Regions from separate parts of the Candidatus Planktophila versatilis genome, predicted to be linked through region 2. Evidence: riboswitches for the same ligand, from Rfam matches in the RefSeq annotation. Region 2 holds a riboswitch; the other holds the start of a gene.
The links. A riboswitch is a leader RNA that binds a small molecule or an ion and turns the genes downstream of it on or off. The one in region 2 is predicted to bind S-adenosylmethionine.
Positions count from the first base shown of each region.

Region 1: linked by a shared signal. The riboswitch ahead of metX (homoserine O-acetyltransferase MetX) and the one ahead of A1sIIB76_RS01110 (bifunctional o-acetylhomoserine/o-acetylserine sulfhydrylase) in region 2 are both predicted to bind S-adenosylmethionine.

Region 1 covers NZ_CP016778.1:447,062-456,923, reverse strand. Annotated here, with positions in the region: gene A1sIIB76_RS02365 (RNA polymerase sigma factor) at 1-634, opposite strand, end outside; gene metX (homoserine O-acetyltransferase MetX) at 677-1,774, opposite strand; SAM riboswitch class IV at 1,785-1,892, opposite strand; gene A1sIIB76_RS02355 (DUF4192 domain-containing protein) at 1,903-2,910, opposite strand; gene A1sIIB76_RS02350 (hypothetical protein) at 2,923-3,669, opposite strand; gene A1sIIB76_RS02345 (NUDIX hydrolase) at 3,749-4,216, shown strand; gene A1sIIB76_RS02340 (ABC transporter ATP-binding protein) at 4,175-4,792, opposite strand; gene A1sIIB76_RS02335 (FecCD family ABC transporter permease) at 4,783-5,754, opposite strand; gene A1sIIB76_RS02330 (heme/hemin ABC transporter substrate-binding protein) at 5,754-6,677, opposite strand; gene A1sIIB76_RS02325 (hypothetical protein) at 6,785-7,249, shown strand; gene A1sIIB76_RS02320 (hypothetical protein) at 7,274-8,254, shown strand; gene A1sIIB76_RS02315 (ATP-dependent DNA helicase) at 8,256-9,862, opposite strand, start outside.
Region 2 covers NZ_CP016778.1:222,646-232,507, reverse strand. Annotated here, with positions in the region: gene rho (transcription termination factor Rho) at 1-1,289, opposite strand, end outside; gene thrB (homoserine kinase) at 1,410-2,336, opposite strand; gene thrC (threonine synthase) at 2,340-3,428, opposite strand; gene A1sIIB76_RS01135 (homoserine dehydrogenase) at 3,428-4,723, opposite strand; gene lysA (diaminopimelate decarboxylase) at 4,728-6,056, opposite strand; gene argS (arginine--tRNA ligase) at 6,060-7,730, opposite strand; tRNA gene A1sIIB76_RS01120 (tRNA-Leu) at 7,835-7,916, shown strand; gene A1sIIB76_RS01115 (helix-hairpin-helix domain-containing protein) at 7,944-8,276, shown strand; SAM riboswitch class IV at 8,364-8,473, shown strand; partial or broken gene A1sIIB76_RS01110 (bifunctional o-acetylhomoserine/o-acetylserine sulfhydrylase) at 8,437-9,798, shown strand; gene A1sIIB76_RS01105 (hypothetical protein) at 9,802-9,862, opposite strand, start outside.

The DNA.
Region 1 (9,862 bases), 220 kb from region 2:
TGACAACGCGCGGCTGATCTTTACCATCTGATTCAGCATCAACAATTTCTGAAGCTTCTGCAATCAGGGTCTCAACATCTTCTAATTCAACTTCTTCGACAACAATTTCATTGCCATCTTCATCGAGCACAATGGCGACTTTCTCACTCTTGTGCGCTTCTGCCTTCGCCTCCACCTTTGGGGCAATCAGGGCTAGCTGCGCCTTTGAAAGAATTCGACTTGGAGCGCCCAGGCCAGCTTTGCGAGCCTTCTCTGTTGCCTCTGGAATCTCAACGTCTAATGCGCGAGCTTCCAGTGCCAACGGCATAAATTCTTTCTTGACCGCTTTGCGATAGTTATCAATGCCACTTGCGGCGAGAGAATCAATGATCTCTTTCTGGCGCGCAATAGCGTTCTTTAAATCAACGAGCTGCTGGATCTCTTTTACGGTGAGTTCTTTCTTAATTTCAATCTTCGCTGGCTTTACCGGCTTAGCAGCAACCTTCTTTGCAGGTGCTTTCTTGGCTACGCCCTTTTTAGCAACGGCCTTTTTCGCAGGAGCCTTCTTGGCAACAGCTTTTTTTGCAGCAGTCTTCTTTGCTGGAGCAGCTTTCTTGCTCTTTGACTTGTTTTTGAGCGCACTAAATACAGCCACAATTGTCCTTTTGGTTTTTCTTCGAACTGCTCGAAGTAATACCTATATTGTACCCGCAACATGCAAGGCGTGGCGAATAGCAGCGCCCATGGCTTCACTCTCCACCAAAAATCCGTCATGGCCGAACTCGGAACTGATGACAATCGGTGGCTCGGCGGTCGGAACCAGCTCTGAAATCTCAACCTGAAGTCGAGGGACGAAGAGGCGATCGGTATCGATGGAGACAACCACCACTGGAACTTTCACGCTGGCCAGGGCCTTGACCACGCCACCGCGCTCCCGGCCGATATCGTGAGAATTCATCGCATCAGTGAGAGCAATATAGGTATTGGCATCAAAGCGTTTTGCCAGCTTATTGGCCTGATGGTCTAGATATGACTGCACGGCATAACGCCCAGTCTCATCTCCTTGTAGTTGGCGACCAAAGCGCACGTCCATCTCAGATTCGGTGCGATATGTCAGATGGGCAATCCGGCGCGCAATTCCCATGCCATCGACCGGGCCTCGCTCTTGTTCGTAGTAATCGCCGCCGTTGAAGTGCGGATCAGATTTAATCGCCTGAATCTGCACTGAAAACGTTCCGATTTGATCCCCGGTAGCAACGGCTGAAGATCCGATGGTGCAGATGGCACTGACTCGCTCCGGTAACTGCACCGCCCATTCCAGGGAACGCATGCCACCGAGTGAAGGACCCACTGCAAGTAAATACTTATCGATTCCGAGCGCATCACTAAAAGCAATCTCGGCGCTGACCATGTCACGAATAGTCACGATGGGAAAGCGAGAACCATAACGTTTTCCATCAGGGGCAATACTTGCTGGGCCAGTTGAACCTTGACAACCACCAATGACATTGGGACAGAGCACAAAGTATTTATCGGTATCAAATGGCAGCCCCGGGCCCACCATTTGCGGCCACCATCCGGGAACATCAGACCAACCAGTCATGGCATGGTTAACTAAAATTGCATTCGACTTATCAGCGTTTAACGTGCCCCAGCTTTGATAGGCAATGGTGATATCAGGCAGAGTTTCGCCATTTTCAAGAAGTAAATCACCAATCTTGATAAATTTACGATCACCTGGATCATCACCTTCAAGCCACGCACCGGTGACATCGAAGTTAGCTTTTCTGCTCATTGGTAAATCCTTCACGCACTTGCAGCTAAGAGCTCTGCCTGGTCGTCACCCGGAGCACCCCGCCGCGGTGGAGGGTTGCCGTCTAGTCAGCCGGGGCTTTCAACTAGAACTCGTGACCAGTGCAAATATTACCCGAAAATTGTGGCAACTACTTTGGGGTGTAGCTCTGCCCGCATCTTGGTAAAGGATTTCGCCGGCCAGCCCACAGTAAATACTCGCCGCAGTAGCACCGCTAGTGAGTAGCTCGGGTTATCTGCCAACGCACGATCGAGGGCCTTCTGGGCCAGAGCGCCCTCACCCCGTTCATAGGCAAGGGCGGCAAAGACCGATGCAATGGGGGCGACAAAACCATTGGGTGCAATGACTAACAAATCGCGCCACATCCGCCAATAAGAATCTGCGCTCTCAAGGCTGTGACTACCCAGTGCGAAATCACGCACTTGAATATCACTCATGCGGCCAATAACCCTGGCAGCCAATTCGCGATCTTCTGCTCCCCTGCCCACGTGATATTCACCGGCTAAATCAATGACAGCCGTTGCACCATCTCGTTGCAGGTGATTTAACTCTTTCGCATCGCTAGCAATGATGAATTGGTTGACCTCACTCAACCAGGACTCATGGGCGGCAGAAGGCAGCGCAGAAATTGAGTGAATCAGCTCAGCAACGGTGGCAAAGGGCATGGGATGTCCGGCAATAACGTGCTCGGCGGCGATGCGCGATGAATCAATTTCTGGAACTGGGCTGCCTTCTGGTGGACAACAATCTGAATCAATACAGAGAAGTGAACGAAAGCGATCACTTTGCACAAGCAGTGACTCTCTAATCTCAATGCCGGCTCGCATCAGTGCAGCACTGGCATTTATCAGCACTGACTCACCGGCTGCCGATTCGGCGGGTGTGTAGGCGACAAGCAGTGCGCCATCAGCTTTTTCGCGGGTGAAGTGTGAGGCAAGTAGGTCATAGCTTTCACACGATAGGTCAACGGGCAAGTCCACCCGCATCGCCATGCCAACGGCATCTTTATCAACTGAGTCAGTATTCAGTGCAACTAGAACAAGTGAATTACTTGGGTGGTAGCCAATCAGAAATGGAATAGCAGCGAGCAGATCATGCGGTGAAGTCAGGGTGGTCATGGGAAGCCTTTCTTATCGATGAAGTGAAGTAGCAGGAATGAAACGAGTAGGTGCAGCAACAACTGTGATCGGCAGAATTGAGACTGATTCAATCTTTCCGGGAATCCGATTTTTCACACCTTGCACCGTGAATTCACCATCCCAACTTGTAACGAGTTGGATGAGGTAGTGCCCCGGATTGGAATATGCATGTTGGATCTGCCCATCTGGAAAAGGTGCACCAGCATCGCGAGTGATAAAGAAGATGCCATCGCCGTAATGCCAGATGAAGGTGGGCTTAAGTGATACCTCAACAACTTCGCCCACGATTTCAATCTTTTTGGTAACAATAGTTGGAATATCGGACCAGAAGAAGACCGGCACTTTAATGAGCGGCTGAAATGAAGGGGAATAAGCGATACCAGCAGTGGGCAGAATTTCAATCAACTTATCGCTCAGCGATGTGGCCGTGGGGGCTACTTCGGGCTTTACCCGTTTTTTCACTATTGGTTTTTTAGTAGCGGTAATAATCTTTGGTTTTGCACTCCCGGTTGGTTTCGGCGGTGGGGTAAATGTTCTCTTGATGATTGGCTTTCTGGTCTTACTCGGAGCCGGTGCTACCTCTTTCTTTTGCACTGCACCCGTTCCTTTACGCCCTTCAATGACAATCTTGCCGTCCTGGGTATAGACATCAATACATGCTCGCTCGATGCAATCTTGGGCATGCGCTGAAGGTGAAATAGTCGTCAGTAGTAATGCGATTACTAGGAATCTCTTCATGCGCGGGAGGTTAATTCCCTTGAGCGCGCAGAAACGATTCAATCGTGCTGGTTGTGGATAGATATGAGAAAGTAGGACCATGGCGGCCCGCGATGGAGATGGATGGATCCAATGCGTATGTGGCTCCAAACATTGGGGCGTTCACGGCGCAGCAGGGCTACTCATTATTCGTGACGGCGCTATCTTCTTGCAGCATCGCGCACCATGGGTGCATAACGGAGACACTTGGGGAATTCCAGGTGGCGCGCGAGATTCGCATGAAAGTGTCATGGAAGGTGCGATTCGGGAAGCGGTAGAAGAAACTGGCATCAACCCAGGTGATCTAGAGCCGCTTCATACCTTTACCGATGATCACCAGGGCTGGAGTTACTCAACAGTGATTGCCCGCGCAAATCAATCACTTGAGGGCCATGAACTCAACGATGAATCATTTGAAGTGCGCTGGGTGAAATTCGATGACGTTACGCGCCTGCCCTTGCACCCTAGCTTTGCTAAGAGTTGGCCGTTATTGCGCCAATGTATCGATGATCTGATCACACCAGGATAAAGAGCTCTTATCAATATGGGCAATCACCAAAACTGTTCGCCCTTGATCACGCAACTCTTGTAAGAGCGCAATAATCCGCGCTTTACTCTGCACATCCTGTGCCGATAACGGTTCATCTAATAAATAGATGGGCGTATCTCGTATCAACGCCCGCGCAATCTCAACTCGCTGCGTTTCTCCCCCAGATAAAGTAGTAACACTCTGGTTTTCATATCTGGTCATATCAAGGCGCTGCATCACAGCGTCCACGCGCGCAAGTTCGGCTGGTCCTTGGCCCATTTCGATCAGTTCCCGGGCGGTGTAGGAAAGCCAGTAATTTCTATTTTGTAAGACAACACTGCGTAGCTGTGCTTGTTCGGCTACCGATATTTCTTTTAGATCGCGACCAGCAATAGTGATCATTCCAGAAGCAATAGGTAGGTCACCGGCCAAAGCGCCGAGCAATGTGCTCTTACCGCTGCCATTGGGCCCGATGATTGCCGTGATCTTTCCCGGTTCAATACTGGCGCTGAAATCGGTAAGGACGTTCTTGCCACCGCGAATAATGGAGACTTTCTCGATCGTAATTAGCGCCATATGTCACCACTTTTTTTAAGAGTGAGTATCAAAATTGGCGCACCAATCAGTGAAGTTAAAAGGCCGATCGGAAGTTCAAAGGGTGGAATTGCAGAACGTGCTGCAGTATCGGCAATGAGGAGAATAAGTGCGCCAATGAGTCCTGAGTAAATAACCAGTACCCGATTGCGTGGGCCACATAAGTAGCGCGCTATGTGTGGCGCAGCCAGCGCTAGAAATGCAATGGAGCCGACGCTGGAGACAGTCACTGCAACAAGAACTGCCAAGATGGCAAATGCGGATAAGCGAATGCGCTGTGCGTTATGTCCGATGTGTCTGACCGATGCATCACCTAACGAAAGTAGATCAAGGGTTGGCGCGATCTTCCAGGCAATCACAGCAGCGATGACGAGCACTGGGGCCACAACATAAAGCGTCTTGCTACTCACCAGTGAGAGTGAACCAAATGACCAGAAAGAGATAGAACGCGCATCTGGTCTGCTCACCGCTGAAAGTGTGAGCCCCACAATTGCACTCAGAATTGCCGAGACGCCAATGCCGATAGTAATCAACTGCAGGGCAGAGCGAGCGAGTGAAAATGTCAGCAAGGTTGCCGCCATCGCACCAATTGCTGCGCAGACAACGGCGCCGGCTGAGCCAATGCTGACTAAGTTGGTCAGTACCCCAAGTAGAACTCCGAGAGATGCACCGGCTGAGGTTCCAAGAATTGCTGGATCTGCCAAGGGGTTATTGGTAGAACTCTGAGCAAGGCAGCCAGCCACACCCAGTGCTGCGCCGATCAGAATCGCTGCTCCCACACGCGGTGCGCGAATCTGCCAAATAATTTGGTGTGATGCGCTCTCCGGATTAAGAAATGGATTAAAGATATATCGAAAAAGTTCACTGACCTCGGTCGCACCGAGTGATAGCGCAACGATAGAGATGATGGGAAGTAAAAGAATCAGTGGCGCAATCTTTTTCATCACTTCATCGCCTTTGCCATTGCCGCACTTAACTTACTTAATAAATCAGGGGTGCGCGGACCAAAAGAGAGCAGCAGTGAATCATCGACGGCAATCACTCGCTTATTCTTGCCGGCATCAGTCTGTGCGATTCCGGGAAGTTCTACCAATCCCTTGAGGCCACCGACTGATTGCAGCCCCTTGCTCATCACCAGAATGACATCAGGATTCAGTGAAGCAATGAGCTCACTTGTCATAGCGTTAAATGGATTAGCAAGCGTTGCCGCCCCAACATCTTGCGCCCCGATTGCTGTGATTAACGAATCAGCACCTGATCCTTTTCCACCAATTAAATAGATGGAGCTGCCACCGCGAAGATAGAGAAAGACAACTCGACTCTTTCGCTCTGCAGTACCGAGTGTGCTCAAGGAAGAATTCATTGCCGCGCTCAAGGCACTCCCACTTGCCGGCGCCCCGATGGCATCGGCTATGGCGCCAACCTTCGCCGGCAGATCACTTAGCGTCCATGCCTCTGGCGTTTTCACTACCCGAATTCCGGCCACTGCTAAGGCATCGAGCGCGCTTTGCGGGCCGGTGGATTTATCAATAATGACCAGATCTGGTGTGAGGGCGATTATCTTCTCCGCAATCACTTGGTGTCCGGATGTCACTACCGGCACCTTTCTCAGGTCTGCATCAGTACTAGCAATATCGCGGCCAATCAGTATTGATTTAAATCCCATGGCAGAGATTATTTCTCCGGCGCCATTGGCAAGTGCCACAACTTTCTGCGCTAGCGGACTTTCACTACTTTCAATGGTGGTCACTTGCGCCGATGAAATCTCAATTGCCGTTGATTGCACCTTGCTGCAACCGGTAAGTAAGAGCGCAGCAGATGTGATTGTGAGAACACCTAAGGTGATCACACTTCGCTCTTTACGCATGAATGAATCCTCTCAAATTTTTTGCCGACAAGTTCCGGCATAGTTGTCGGATAAAGCTAGGCACCACCTTCTCTATTCTTGCCAGCATGCGTAGGAAGTGGGTAGTTATGACGGTAGTCGTCATTGCTGCTGCGCTACCGGCACCTGCTATAGCTGCCACCACTGTCGTTGGCGCAGATGGTCAAAAATTTAGCGCATCTGCTACGAAGGTGAAGAGTGGACAAGAGATAGCAGTATCAGGACAAGGATTTGATGAAACTGTAGGAATTTATCTCGCTTATTGCCTGCTGCCTAAGAAAGGTCAGCCTCCCACACCATGTGGTGGAGGAGTCAATAAAGAGGGTATTGGCGATGCTTCTTATTGGATCTCATCTAACGCACCTTCCTATGCCACTGGGTTAGCAATCGCATTCGCACCTGGTGGACGTTTTGTTGAGAAAGTTCGAGTAACAAAGAAAATTGGTAAGCACGACTGCACCCAAGTTAAATGCGCCATCACAGTCAGATCAGATCACCTGCATGAAGGCGATCGCACCCACGATCTATTCATTCCCGTCACCTTTAAGAAGTAAATCAGCTACGAAACTAGGAGAAACATGTTTACCGCACATAAGAAGGCTTTCATCGCACTTACCGTCATCGCTTTAGTTGCCCCCATCGGCATATCAACACCAGCCCAGGCAGAGACCTTTGCCTTCGCAAGTGCGCCCCTGACAAATCTCAATCCAGCCGGAGACACAATCAATGGCGGTTTCACTAAGTTTCCAACAAAAGCTGGAATGTATATTCAACAATGCATCGCACCAGTAGGTGCTGCTCGCCCGGTAACGTGTGATGACGTAAATCAACTATGGGTAACCGGAACCGGAGAGCCAGGCTCAAGCATTTCAACGGGTGCGATTAAGGTCAAAATTTCTGGATCCATTACCGGTAAGGGCGTCACAGTCGATTGCACAACTACCCAATGTGGACTCTTCTTCCGTTTAGATCGAACAGCTGGTACTGATACTTCAGAAGATAAGTTCTTGCCCATTACTTTTAGAGCCGGTGCCCCAGCGCCGACACTTCCCGCTGATGAAATCACTGTCACCCTGAATGGAACAGCCCTAGTTCGCAATATGCCAAGTAACTTGGCTTACCGCGCAGTTGCCAAGATTGTGGCAACTGCTAAATCAGGGCTTCCAATTACCTTCACATCTCTCACACCTGAATGCTCCTATGCCGATGGAACATTGACCGCCCTCAAAGGCGCTGGGCAATGCGCACTTGGCTATGCAACAGCCGGGAATGCAACCACAGCGGCGGCAACAGGTAACTTCCCATTCATCCTGACACCGGGAGCCCAGAAGATTGGCACACTGCCAAAATCACTGAAAGTCGGTTCGAGTAAATCACTTCCGAAGTTATCGAACTTTGGTGAAGTAGTTATGTATATGACCTCCTCTAAATCTTGCTCAATCAAGGCCAACGTTCTTAAGGCAAGTAAGCCAGGAACATGTGTTCTCGATTATCACGCAGAAGCCAAAGCTGGAATGTGGCAGATGAGCAATGGCTCAGTAAAGATTGCGATTAAGTAACTTACTCATCCACACTTGAGGCAAGTCTGCGAAGTGATTCGCGCACCACTGCCCCATCACTTGTTCGCCACAGCGGTGGCATCGAGTTAAGCAGCACGCTGCCATAGCGCTTTGTGACAATTCTTGAATCAAGGATTGCCACAACGCCTCGGTCTTCAATGCTGCGAATCAAACGACCTGTTCCTTGCGCCAATAACAGCGCGGCGCGCGGTACTGATACCTGCATAAATCCACTGCCACCTGATGCATCAGCTAGCGATGATCGGGCAGACATGACCGGTTCATCGGGACGCGGAAATGGAATGCGATCGATGGCAACTAAAATGCAGGAATTTCCTGGCACATCCACGCCCTGCCATAGCGACATCGTGCCGAGCAAGATAGAAGTTTCATCTTTTGCAAAACGCTCTACCAGAGGCCCCACCGCATCACCACGTTTTTGCGTGATAATCGAAATCGGTAAATCAACTAATACTTCACGCAGGTGGGCATCTGCTGCCTCCACCCCGCGCCAGGAACTAAAGAGAGCAAGGGTGCGACCGCCTGCAGCGTCAATCAGTTCCCCGAGTTCATCCAGTACCTCTTTGCTCGGACCATCGCGACCTGGCTCTGGTAAATGTTTTGGCAGATAGAGAACTCCCTGATTAGCAAAATCAAAGGGAGATCCGACATCGAGCATCTGCACATTTGCTGGGTCGATATCTTCACTATCACTTTCAGCATCAGCATCTGTTCCCACAACGAAACCAATACTGCGCGCCATCGCATCAAAGTTATTGCCCACAGTTAACGTGGCAGAGGTGGCAATCACTGGCGTCTTAGTGAGCAAATTGCTGCGCAAGACGTGTGAGACCGAAAGTGGTGCCAAATGCAAGGTGGAAAATGTTGGCTCATACCAGAGCACATGCTCATCGCCCATTTTAAGTAACTTGCCGGCAGTCGTTGCAATCTCTTGCACCGCACCCTTTACTCGAGCGCGCTCGGCATTGCTATCAGGATCGATGATTTCATCATCGGCGCTCAGTATCTGCACAAATGCCGTTGAACTCTCTTTTAACTTTCGAATCGGTGCTTCTAACATACTTGGAATATCTTCCAGGCGACCTTGCGCTGCAAAATCACTCTTCACGCTTTCACCGTAATCAGCCATCGCATCATGAAAACTATCGGCTGCCTTCGTCAGCGCCTCACTTGGCTTGCCAGGTGAGTATTTGCGAGCCATGGCAGCAGCTCTCTGCACCCGCCCTGATGTGAGCTCTTCGGTTACCGCTTGTGTGGTGCGATCCATAAACTCGTGAGCTTCATCCAAAATCACGGCATCGCGCTCCGGCAAAATCGGATGCGAATCAACTATTTCGATGGCCAGCAAGGTGTGGTTGGTGACAACAACATCAGCCTCTTGCGCTTTCGCTTTTGCCTTCGCGGCAAAACATTGCGCGCCCCAGGCACAGACATCAGCGCCCACGCATTCACGCCCTGATAAAGAGTTAGCCGCCCATACTCTGCGATCTACATCCGGTGCATCATCTCGGTCTCCCGAAACTCCCGGCGTCTTAGCCCAAGCAATCAAGCGCTTGGCATCTTTTTCTAGATAAGAAGATTCCAGAA
Region 2 (9,862 bases):
AACTCTTCGAAGATCACTTCATCCATACGAGATCCGGTATCAACTAGAGCTGTTGCAAGAATGGTCAGCGATCCACCATCTTCAATATTACGAGCTGCACCGAAGAACTTCTTTGGTGGATAGAGCGCTGCTGAATCAACACCACCGGAAAGAATTCGGCCAGATGCTGGAGCTGCGATGTTATAGGCGCGACCAAGACGTGTGATTGAGTCAAGAAGTACTACGACATCGTGACCCATTTCAACCAGACGCTTCGCACGCTCGATTGCAAGCTCGGCAATTGTTGTGTGGTCATCAGCTGGGCGGTCGAAAGTCGAAGCAATAACTTCACCCTTCACGCTGCGCTGCATATCGGTGACTTCTTCTGGGCGTTCATCAACGAGCACAACCATGAGGTGACACTCAGGGTTGTTTGTTGTAATCGCGTTAGCAATTGCCTGCAAGACCATGGTCTTACCCGCTTTAGGAGGCGAAACAATAAGTCCGCGCTGACCTTTTCCAATCGGAGCGATCAAGTCAATCACGCGAGTGGTAAGAATATTTGGCTCTGTCTCAAGGCGAAGACGCTCTTGTGGGTAGAGCGGAACAAGCTTGCCGAATTCAACTCGGTTGCGAGCTTCTTCATATGGTGCGCCATTGATTGTTTCAAGAGTGATGAGTGGGTTGTACTTTTGACGAGTTTCACCTTCGCGTGCTTGGCGAACCTGTCCGGTGACAACATCACCTTTACGAAGACCGTACTTACGTACTTGTCCCTGTGAAACATAAACATCATTTGGCCCTGGCAGGTATCCACCGGTACGAATAAATGAGTAGTTATCCATAATGTCGACGAGTCCGCCTACTGGAACCAAAACATCATCTTCACCAACTACTGGCTCACGCTCTTCCCGGTTTCCACGGTCGCGATTGCGGTCGCGTCCACGGTTACGGTCGCGTCCACGGTTACGGCCACCACGGTCTTCGCGCTCACCTGAATTACGGTCCTGAGGTGCGCTGTTATCTGATGAATCTTCATCGTCATCATCATCTGAGTTATTTGAATTATCGGAATTCTTATTCTCGCGGTTGCCCTTCTTTGCATTGCGAGCTTCCCGGCGTGCTTCGCGCTCAGCCTTAGCTGCCTCGCGGTTTGACGCCTGGAGATCTGCGATTGCTGTTACGAGTGCATCCTTTTTTAGCTTGGCAGCGTTATCAATACCGAGTTGAGACGCAACTTCCTTTAATTTAGGAAGGGTCATCGCTGAGAGCTCTGGGCTGCTGGAACGAATTGGTTCTGTTGTTGTCATGTATTTCTTTTCAGTTTGGGGCTTACCTACATAAGTGAAACCCAGGGTTAATTTCTTTAGCTTCTTGGATTTATCAATTCTTACTCTGCCCTTACTTACCGGGTCGAACTGATGGTAAAACTATAGCAGGCTGGCTCCACGAGGAGCAATTTCCAGAGATTTACCTTCAAATGCAGCGCCTCCAGCACGGCGCAGCTGTTCACTCTCTTCCTGGTCGCCAGCATGTAAAGCCATCACTGTCGGACCCGCACCAGAGATAAAGGCTGCAACTCCGGCAGCTCGTAACTTTGACATCAGTGCAAATGAGGCTGGCATGGCATCACTTCGATATGACTGATGCAAGAAATCCTCTGTTGCCGAGAACAATAGATCTGGACGAATAGTCAGCGCGTGCATGAGTAGCGCCGTGTTGGTGCTGTTGCGTTGGGCATCTGCAAATGGAATTGATGAAGGCAAGAGTGTGCGGGCTTTCTTAGTTGCAAGAGTTGTACTAGGGATGAATGCCATGGCACGAATACGAAGATCTACCGGAATCTGAATTGCGTGCGCTACTTCTTTTCCATTCACAACGTCTTTCCAGGCAACAGTTGCGCCACCATAGAGAGCGGCTGCCACATTATCCGGATGGCCTTCCATCTCGCTTGCAAGGTTAAGAAGTGCCTCATCGCTCATTTTATCTGTGCCAGTGAGCACGAGCGCTCTTGCTAAAACAAGCCCGCCGATAATTGCAGATGCTGAGGAACCAAGTCCGCGACCATGAGGAATGACATTGAGTGCACGAACTGCAACGCCTTTTGGTCTTCCACCTAAGAAATCAAAACCTTTATAGATTGCTTTCACAAGTAAGTTCTTATCTGTGCGCGGAACGTCGTCAGCGCCTTCGCCAGTGACATCAATATCAAGGCCTGGTTCATCAAGAACCTGCGCGACATAACGATCGTGCATAGCAAAGGCTAAGGCGATGGAATCAAATCCCGGACCCACGTTGGCAGAAGTTGCCGGAACCTGTACCTGAATCGGATTCGCTTTAAAAGTTGGTTTAGCCATGAGTTACTTCTTTACCAAGCCGAGCGCTTTTGCGGCAGCATCAGCGTTTACCGGAACTACTACAGGATCTGATGCGCCCTCAAGGGCCCACGGAATATCTTTAAGACCGTTACCTGTGCAGGTAATAACAATTGTTTTATCTTTCGGCAGCTTTCCTGCGTTCTTATACTTGATAAGTCCAGCAAGGCCAGCTGCCGAAGATGGCTCGCAGAAGATTCCTTCGCGCGCTGCTAGCAAGTGATAGGCAGCGAGAATTTCTTCATCTGTGACCGAATCAATAAGCCCACCTGATTCATCGCGGGCAGCGATTGCTTGATCCCATGACGCAGGGTTACCAATTCTGATTGCAGTGGCAATTGTCTCTGGCTTTGCTACCGGAGTTCCGGTCACAAGAGGCGCCGCCCCTGCTGCTTGAAATCCCCACATCTGTGGCAATCTCGATGAAATCTTGTCGTTGCGATATTCGTTATAGCCCTTCCAATATGCAGTGATATTTCCGGCATTACCGACTGGCATTGTGTGAATATCTGGCGCATCACCCAACATATCGACTACTTCAAAAGCGGCTGTCTTTTGTCCTTCGATGCGATAGGGATTAACGGAGTTCACTAGCGATACTGGATAGTGCTCGGAAAGATCGCGCGCTAAAACCAAGCAATCATCAAAGTTTCCATCGACTTGTAACAACTTTGCACCATGCACAACAGCTTGTGCCAGTTTTCCGAGTGCAATCTTGCCTTCGGGAATTAGAACTGCCGGAACCATGCCAGCTTTGACGGCGTAGGCAGCGGCTGCGGCAGATGTATTTCCAGTTGATGCACAAATAACAGCTTTAGCTCCCTCTTCGGCAGCCTTCGATATCGCCATTGTCATTCCGCGATCTTTAAATGAACCGGTTGGATTAATGCCTTCAAACTTTACCCAGACGTTATTGCCGAGCATTTCCGAGAGCACGCAGGCATAGATAAGTGGTGTTCCACCCTCGCGCAAAGTAAAAATTGGAGTCTTAGCAGTGACTGGCAGGCGATGGCGATATTCCTCAATCACTCCGCGCCACTGGTGGGCGCCAGATTTCTTAGCGAAGATTCCCATTAGGAGATCGCTCCCTCTACCCGAATCACACTTGAAATCTTTGTCACCATTGGCATCTTCTTTAAGGCTTCAACAGTTGCTTTGAGTTCACCTTCTGTTGCTCTATGAGTAACGACAATGAGTTCAGCATCATCGTTGCGGCCATTTTGATCGACAGTTTGAATCGATACCCCTTGGTCGGCAAAGACCTTTGCGATTGCAGCTAGAACACCTGGTTTATCGGCAACTTCTAGGCGAATGAGGAACTTTGTCTTAGTTGTTTCAATCGGAGCTATATTGCGATCTGCATAATCAGTTTCGCGTTGCCCAATTGAATTCAGGGCAATATGGCGCGACACAGCAACGATATCTCCCAAGATTGCTGATGCTGTTGGTTGTCCACCTGCACCGCGGCCATAGAACATGAGAGGTCCAGCAGATTCTGCCTCGATAAAGACTGCGTTAAAGGCATCGCGCACTGATGCAAGCGGGTGACTCTTATCAATCATGACAGGGTGAACACGCACGGAGATTTCATCTGCCGGTGTGAGCTCTGCAATGGCAAGTAACTTAATAACGTGATTCATTGATTTTGCAATCGAGACATCTTCCAGAGTGATATGTGAGATGCCCTCGCGATAAACATCATCGACAGTGACGCGAGTGTGGAAGGCAAGTCCAGATAAAATTGCCGCCTTTGCAGCCGCATCGAATCCCTCAATATCTGCTGTGGGATCTGCTTCGGCATAACCAAGTGCCTGTGCCTCTTTTAGGGCATCAGCAAATTCGCGATTATCTTCATGCATCTTTGTAAGAATGTAATTTGTTGTGCCGTTAACAATTCCCATCAGGCGGGTAACAAAGTCACCGGCTAAAGAATCGCGGAGTGGTCGAATAATTGGAATCGCACCAGCCACCGATGCCTCGTAGTAGATGTCTTCACCTTTCGCATAAGCGGCAGTAAAGAGGTCTGCGCCATGGCTGGCAAGAAGTGCTTTATTGGCTGTCACAATTGATTTGCGATTATTGATTGCCAACATGGCAAGTTCACGGGCAGGCTCAATGCCACCCATGACTTCAACTATGAGATCAATTTCAGGATCGTTAACAATAGAAAATGGATCGGTTGTAAAGAGCGCTGGATCTAAACCTGGATAAGGCTTAAGTGTGCGCACCGCGATACGAGTAAGTTCAATCTTTACCCCAGCACGAGTTGAGAGTTCGGCAGTATCTTCCAGGAGAAGACGCGCTACTTGGCTGCCCACAACACCGCAGCCGAGCATGCCGACGCGAACGGGTTTATCTGCTGGGCTCATCTGCCTATTCTTTCACATCGAGAGCAAGCAGATCTGCCTCATTTTCTCGACGAACAATTACGCGTGCTTTTCCATCTTTTACAGCAACAACTGGTGGTCTAGGCACATGATTGTAATTACTCGCCATGCTGCGCCCATATGCACCTGTTGCCGGGGTAGCAATGAGATCTCCTGGGGCAATATCTGAAGGAAGTTGGATATTGGCAATAATGATGTCGCCAGTTTCGCAATGCTTTCCAACAAGCCTTGATAAGACATGTGGCGCAGCTGATGCACGTTGGGCAATAACAGCGGTGTATTCGGCATCGTAAAGTGCGGTACGTGCATTTTCACTCATGCCACCATCGACTGAAACATATTTACGCACTGTGCCACCCTCTAGTTCAACATCTTTGACAGTGCCAACTTCATAGAGTGTAAACATTGTTGGGCCCACAATATTTCGACCCGGTTCCAGCGAGATCACGGGAATATCAAGTGAATACTTGGCACATGCCGCTCGCACCGCAGCACCAATCGCGGGCAATACATCTGATGGTTCAACCGTTACTTCACCATCTATATAAGCGATTCCGAATCCGCCGCCTAAATCAAGTTCGGGAAGTTGTGCGCCATATGAGTCGCGATACTTACCCATGAAGGCAAGAAGTCGGTCGGTTGCTATCTCGTGCGCCTCTACTCCAAATATCTGTGAACCGATATGGCAATGCACACCACGCAGCTCTAGCTCTGGATGTTCTGCGACAGCTTGCACTGCCTGCCATGCCGCCCCTGATGCAATCGAGAAACCAAACTTCACATCTTCATGAGCGGTAGAAATCTTTTCGTGAGTGTGGGCTTCGATGCCAGGTGTGAGCCGAAGCATGACCCCTTGGCGCACGCCGTGCTTGCGAGCAGCCGCTGCCACGCGCTCAATTTCAAAGAGTGAATCCATCACAATTGTCTTAACTCCAATAGAAACTGCGCGGTCGATTTCCGCAACAGATTTATTGTTGCCATGTACTTCAATCTTTGCTGGATTGATTCCGCCAGCGAGGGCAACTGCGAGTTCCCCGCCAGTGCAGACATCGATACCAATTCCGATTTCACTGATCCATTGCGCAACAGCAGTACAGATAAATGACTTTGCTGCGTAGTAGATAGTTCCGGCCTGTGGCCCAAATTCACTTTGCAGGCCGTTATGCCAGGCAAGTGCGCGGGCACGATACGCACCTTCATCGAGGAAGAATGTTGGTGTGCCGAATTCTTTTGCTAATTGCGCCGCTGAAATTCCAGCAAGAGACAGTGTTCCACCAGATAAGGATGCGTTCTGCGACCACATGTGTGTACTCATTACTTACATCCTTTCCGGTGCTGATACACCTAGGAGATCAAGACCATTTGCAAGTACCTGCATTGTCGCAGCACAGAGCGCTGCTCGCGCAGAATGAATAGGTGCGATTGCTTCATCGCCCAGCGGAAGCACGCGGCAATCGGCATAGAAGCCGTGATAAACGCCGGCTAACTCTTCGAGATAACGCGCAACCCGATGTGGCTCACGGAATTCTGCAGCGCTAGCAACGATGCGTGGGAAATCTGAGAGGGCGCCAAGAAGCTCATTTTCGCGATCGTGTGTGAGTTGCGATGGATCAAAGGAAGCAAGGTCAGATTTAATGCCAAGTTCGGCAGTATTACGCAATACCGCAGCAATTCTTGCATGTGCGTACTGCACGTAATAAACAGGATTCTCATTAGTGTTTCGGCGCAGCACATCGATATCCATCACCATCGGCGTATCTACCGGATAACGAATGAGTGTGTATCTCGCCGCATCAACGCCCACTTTCTCCACAAGTTCTTCGAGCGTGATGATGGTGCCGGCGCGCTTAGAAAGCTTTACCTCTTGCCCACCTTCCATAATTTTTACCAGCTGACCAATAAGAACATCAATGTTGTATTCGGGGTTATCCCCTGCGCATGCAGCGGTGGCTTTCAAGCGTTGGATATATCCGTGATGGTCTGCGCCCAGCATATAAATACAGATATCAAATCCGCGTTCTCGCTTGTTGATGTAATAAGCAGTATCAGATGCAAAGTATGTGAGCTCACCATCTGCCTTAATAATGACGCGGTCTTTATCATCGCCGAAATCTGTCGTGCGAAGCCACACTGCGCCATCTACTTCAAAGACATGTCCTTGCGAGCGCAATTTATCAACGCCATGTTCAACGGCGCCAGATTCGTGTAATGAACGTTCTGAGAACCAGACATCAAATGAAGTGTGAAAAGTTTCTAAAACTTGCTGTTGTTGGGCTAACTGCACCTGATAAGCAGCTTCCCGAAACTCTTCTGATGAAGTTATGCCAGGATTGGCAGCAACGACTTCCTTCGCCAGATCTCCAATGTATTGCCCCTGATATCCATCGTCTGGAATCGGATTTCCTTGGGCTGCGGCTTGCACAGATTGGCCAAATAAATCCATCTGGCGTCCGCGGTCATTGATATAAAACTCGCGCGTGACATCTGCCCCGGCCGCACTTAATACTCGACCTAGTGCATCACCGACTGCTGCCCATCTGGTGTGACCGAGGTGCAGTGGCCCGGTTGGGTTAGCGCTAATAAACTCAAGGTTAATTCTCACTCCCTGCAGGACAGAGCCGCGGCCGTACTTGCTGCCAGCGCTAAGAATTGTGCGAACAAGTTCAGCCTGGCTTGCGCGGTCAAGAGTGATATTGATGAAGCCAGGTCCAGCGATATCAACTTTGACTACACCTGCAATCGATGTGATCGCTGCCTGCAAAATTGTGGCAATCTCACGCGGGTTCTTGCCGGCTGCCTTTGCTAACTGCAGCGCGATTGATGTGGCGTAATCGCCGTGATCACGATTCTTTGGGCGCTCCAGTGTGATGACAGCCGGAACCTCGCCGGAGATTTCTCCTCGGGCAAATGATGCGGCTATGACCGCCTGGATATCGAGGGCAAGTTGGTCGGCAAGTGAGGCTGCTGAAGTATTTTCATTGCGCGACATTGTGCAAGGTTACCGGTTGCACGCTTAGGCTCGTCGTTATTTGGTGACAAGGGCCAGTTGCCCGTAACCTTCTCCCATATCGCGATGAGAAATCTTTGCGATACGCGGGAGTGGTGAAATGGCAGACACGCAAGTCTTAGGAACTTGTGCTTCGGCGTGCGGGTTCAAGTCCCGCCTCCCGCACCAGATCTATCAGGAGTATCAGGATTAGCCATGGCTAAACAATCACCGGCAAAAATCAAAAAGTTACGCGGTGAAGCCATGCGCGCGGCCGCTGCAAGAAAAGCGGCTCGAGCTGTAAGCCAGAACGAGAATGTGCGCGGTGAAGCAGATCTCGATGCCTATGCCGAAGTCGATGGGCCATGGCGAGAAATCGGGTTAGCAGCTCCAGCACGACGAGCACTCATTGATGAAGGTCTCTATAAATTAAGTGACCTAAGAAAAGTCTCGCTCGATCTGGTCAAGGACTTACATGGCATGGGACCCAATGCAATTCGGATACTCATCTCAGAGATGAAGAAGAAAGACCTCTCCTTTAGAAAATAAGTCCCCTGCAAAGGAGTTGCAAGGGGTTTGCAAAGAGCAGATACTCGCAACTTTGCATTTGATTTCTTCCGAGTTAATATTCTGGCAGTTCACGAGTTCTACGTATTAGCCCCGGCTTAGTAGACGGCAACCCTCCACCGCGGTGGGGTGCTCCGGGTGACGAACTGGTCAGAATAATCATCTGACATCTACTGCGATGGAGATAACTATGTCTAACAATTGGTCATTTGAAACTCTGCAGATTCATGCAGGGCAAACAGCAGATCCAACAACAGGTGCGCGCGCACTTCCGCTTTATCAAACTACGGCCTATCAGTTCCGCGACACCACACATGCGGCAAACCTTTTTGGACTCGCTGAACTAGGAAATATTTACACCCGCATCATGAATCCAACTCAAGATGCAGTGGAGCAAAGACTTGCCGCACTTGAAGGTGGTGTAGCAGCACTGCTACTCGCATCAGGTTCTGCTGCAACTACATTTGCAGTTCTTAACGTTGCCGAAGCCGGAGACCACATCGTCTCTAGCCCAAGCTTGTATGGCGGAACGTATAACCTCTTCCACTACACGCTTCCAAAGTTTGGTATCGAAGTAACTTTCGTTGATGATCCAAATAATCCAGAGTCATGGAAGAAGGCGGTAAAGCCAAATACCAAGGCATTCTTTGGTGAGACGATTGCCAACCCTAAGAATGAAATTCTCGATATTAAAACGATTGCCGATATCGCTCACTCAGTTGGGGTTCCACTGATTGTTGATAATACGGTTGCAACTCCATACCTCATTAAGCCAATTGAATTTGGTGCAGATGTAGTGGTGCACTCAGCGACTAAGTTCCTATCTGGTCACGGAAATGCAGTTGTTGGCGCAATCATTGATGCTGGAAAGTTTGACTACGCACAACATCAAGATCGCTTCCCTGGCTTTAATAAGCCAGATCCAAGTTATCACGGCTTGGTGTTCTCTCAAGCACTCGGTGTAGGTTCAGCATTTGGTGCAAACCTTTCATACATCTTCAAGATACGTCTTCAGTTGCTACGCGATGTAGGAGCTGCAGTATCACCATTTAATGCATGGTTACTCGCGCAAGGACTTGAAACTCTTTCACTGCGCATGGAACGCCATCTTGAAAATGCTCAGGCTGTTGCAACATGGCTTGAAGCACACCCAGATGTTGAGAAAGTTCACTATGCAAGCCTGGCATCCTCACCATGGCATGCACTTGCTAAGAAGTACACACCAAAGGGATCAGGTGCGGTGCTTTCATTCGAACTCAAAGCCGGAATTGAAGCTGGCAAGAAGTTCGTTGAGTCACTAGAACTCTTTAGCCATGTTGCCAATATTGGTGATGTGCGTTCACTTGTTATCCATCCTGCAACAACCACACACTCTCAGCTCTCACCGCAAGAGCAGTTGGAAGCAGGAGTAACTCCAGGACTTGTACGTCTAAGCCTTGGACTTGAAAACATTGTTGATATCAAGGCTGACCTTGAAGCTGGGTTTAAAGCGACAAAGGGTTAGGAACTAGATTAAAAAACTGTAAGCAAGAAGCAGGCCGCCGCATACGATTCCGATCGCTGCGGCG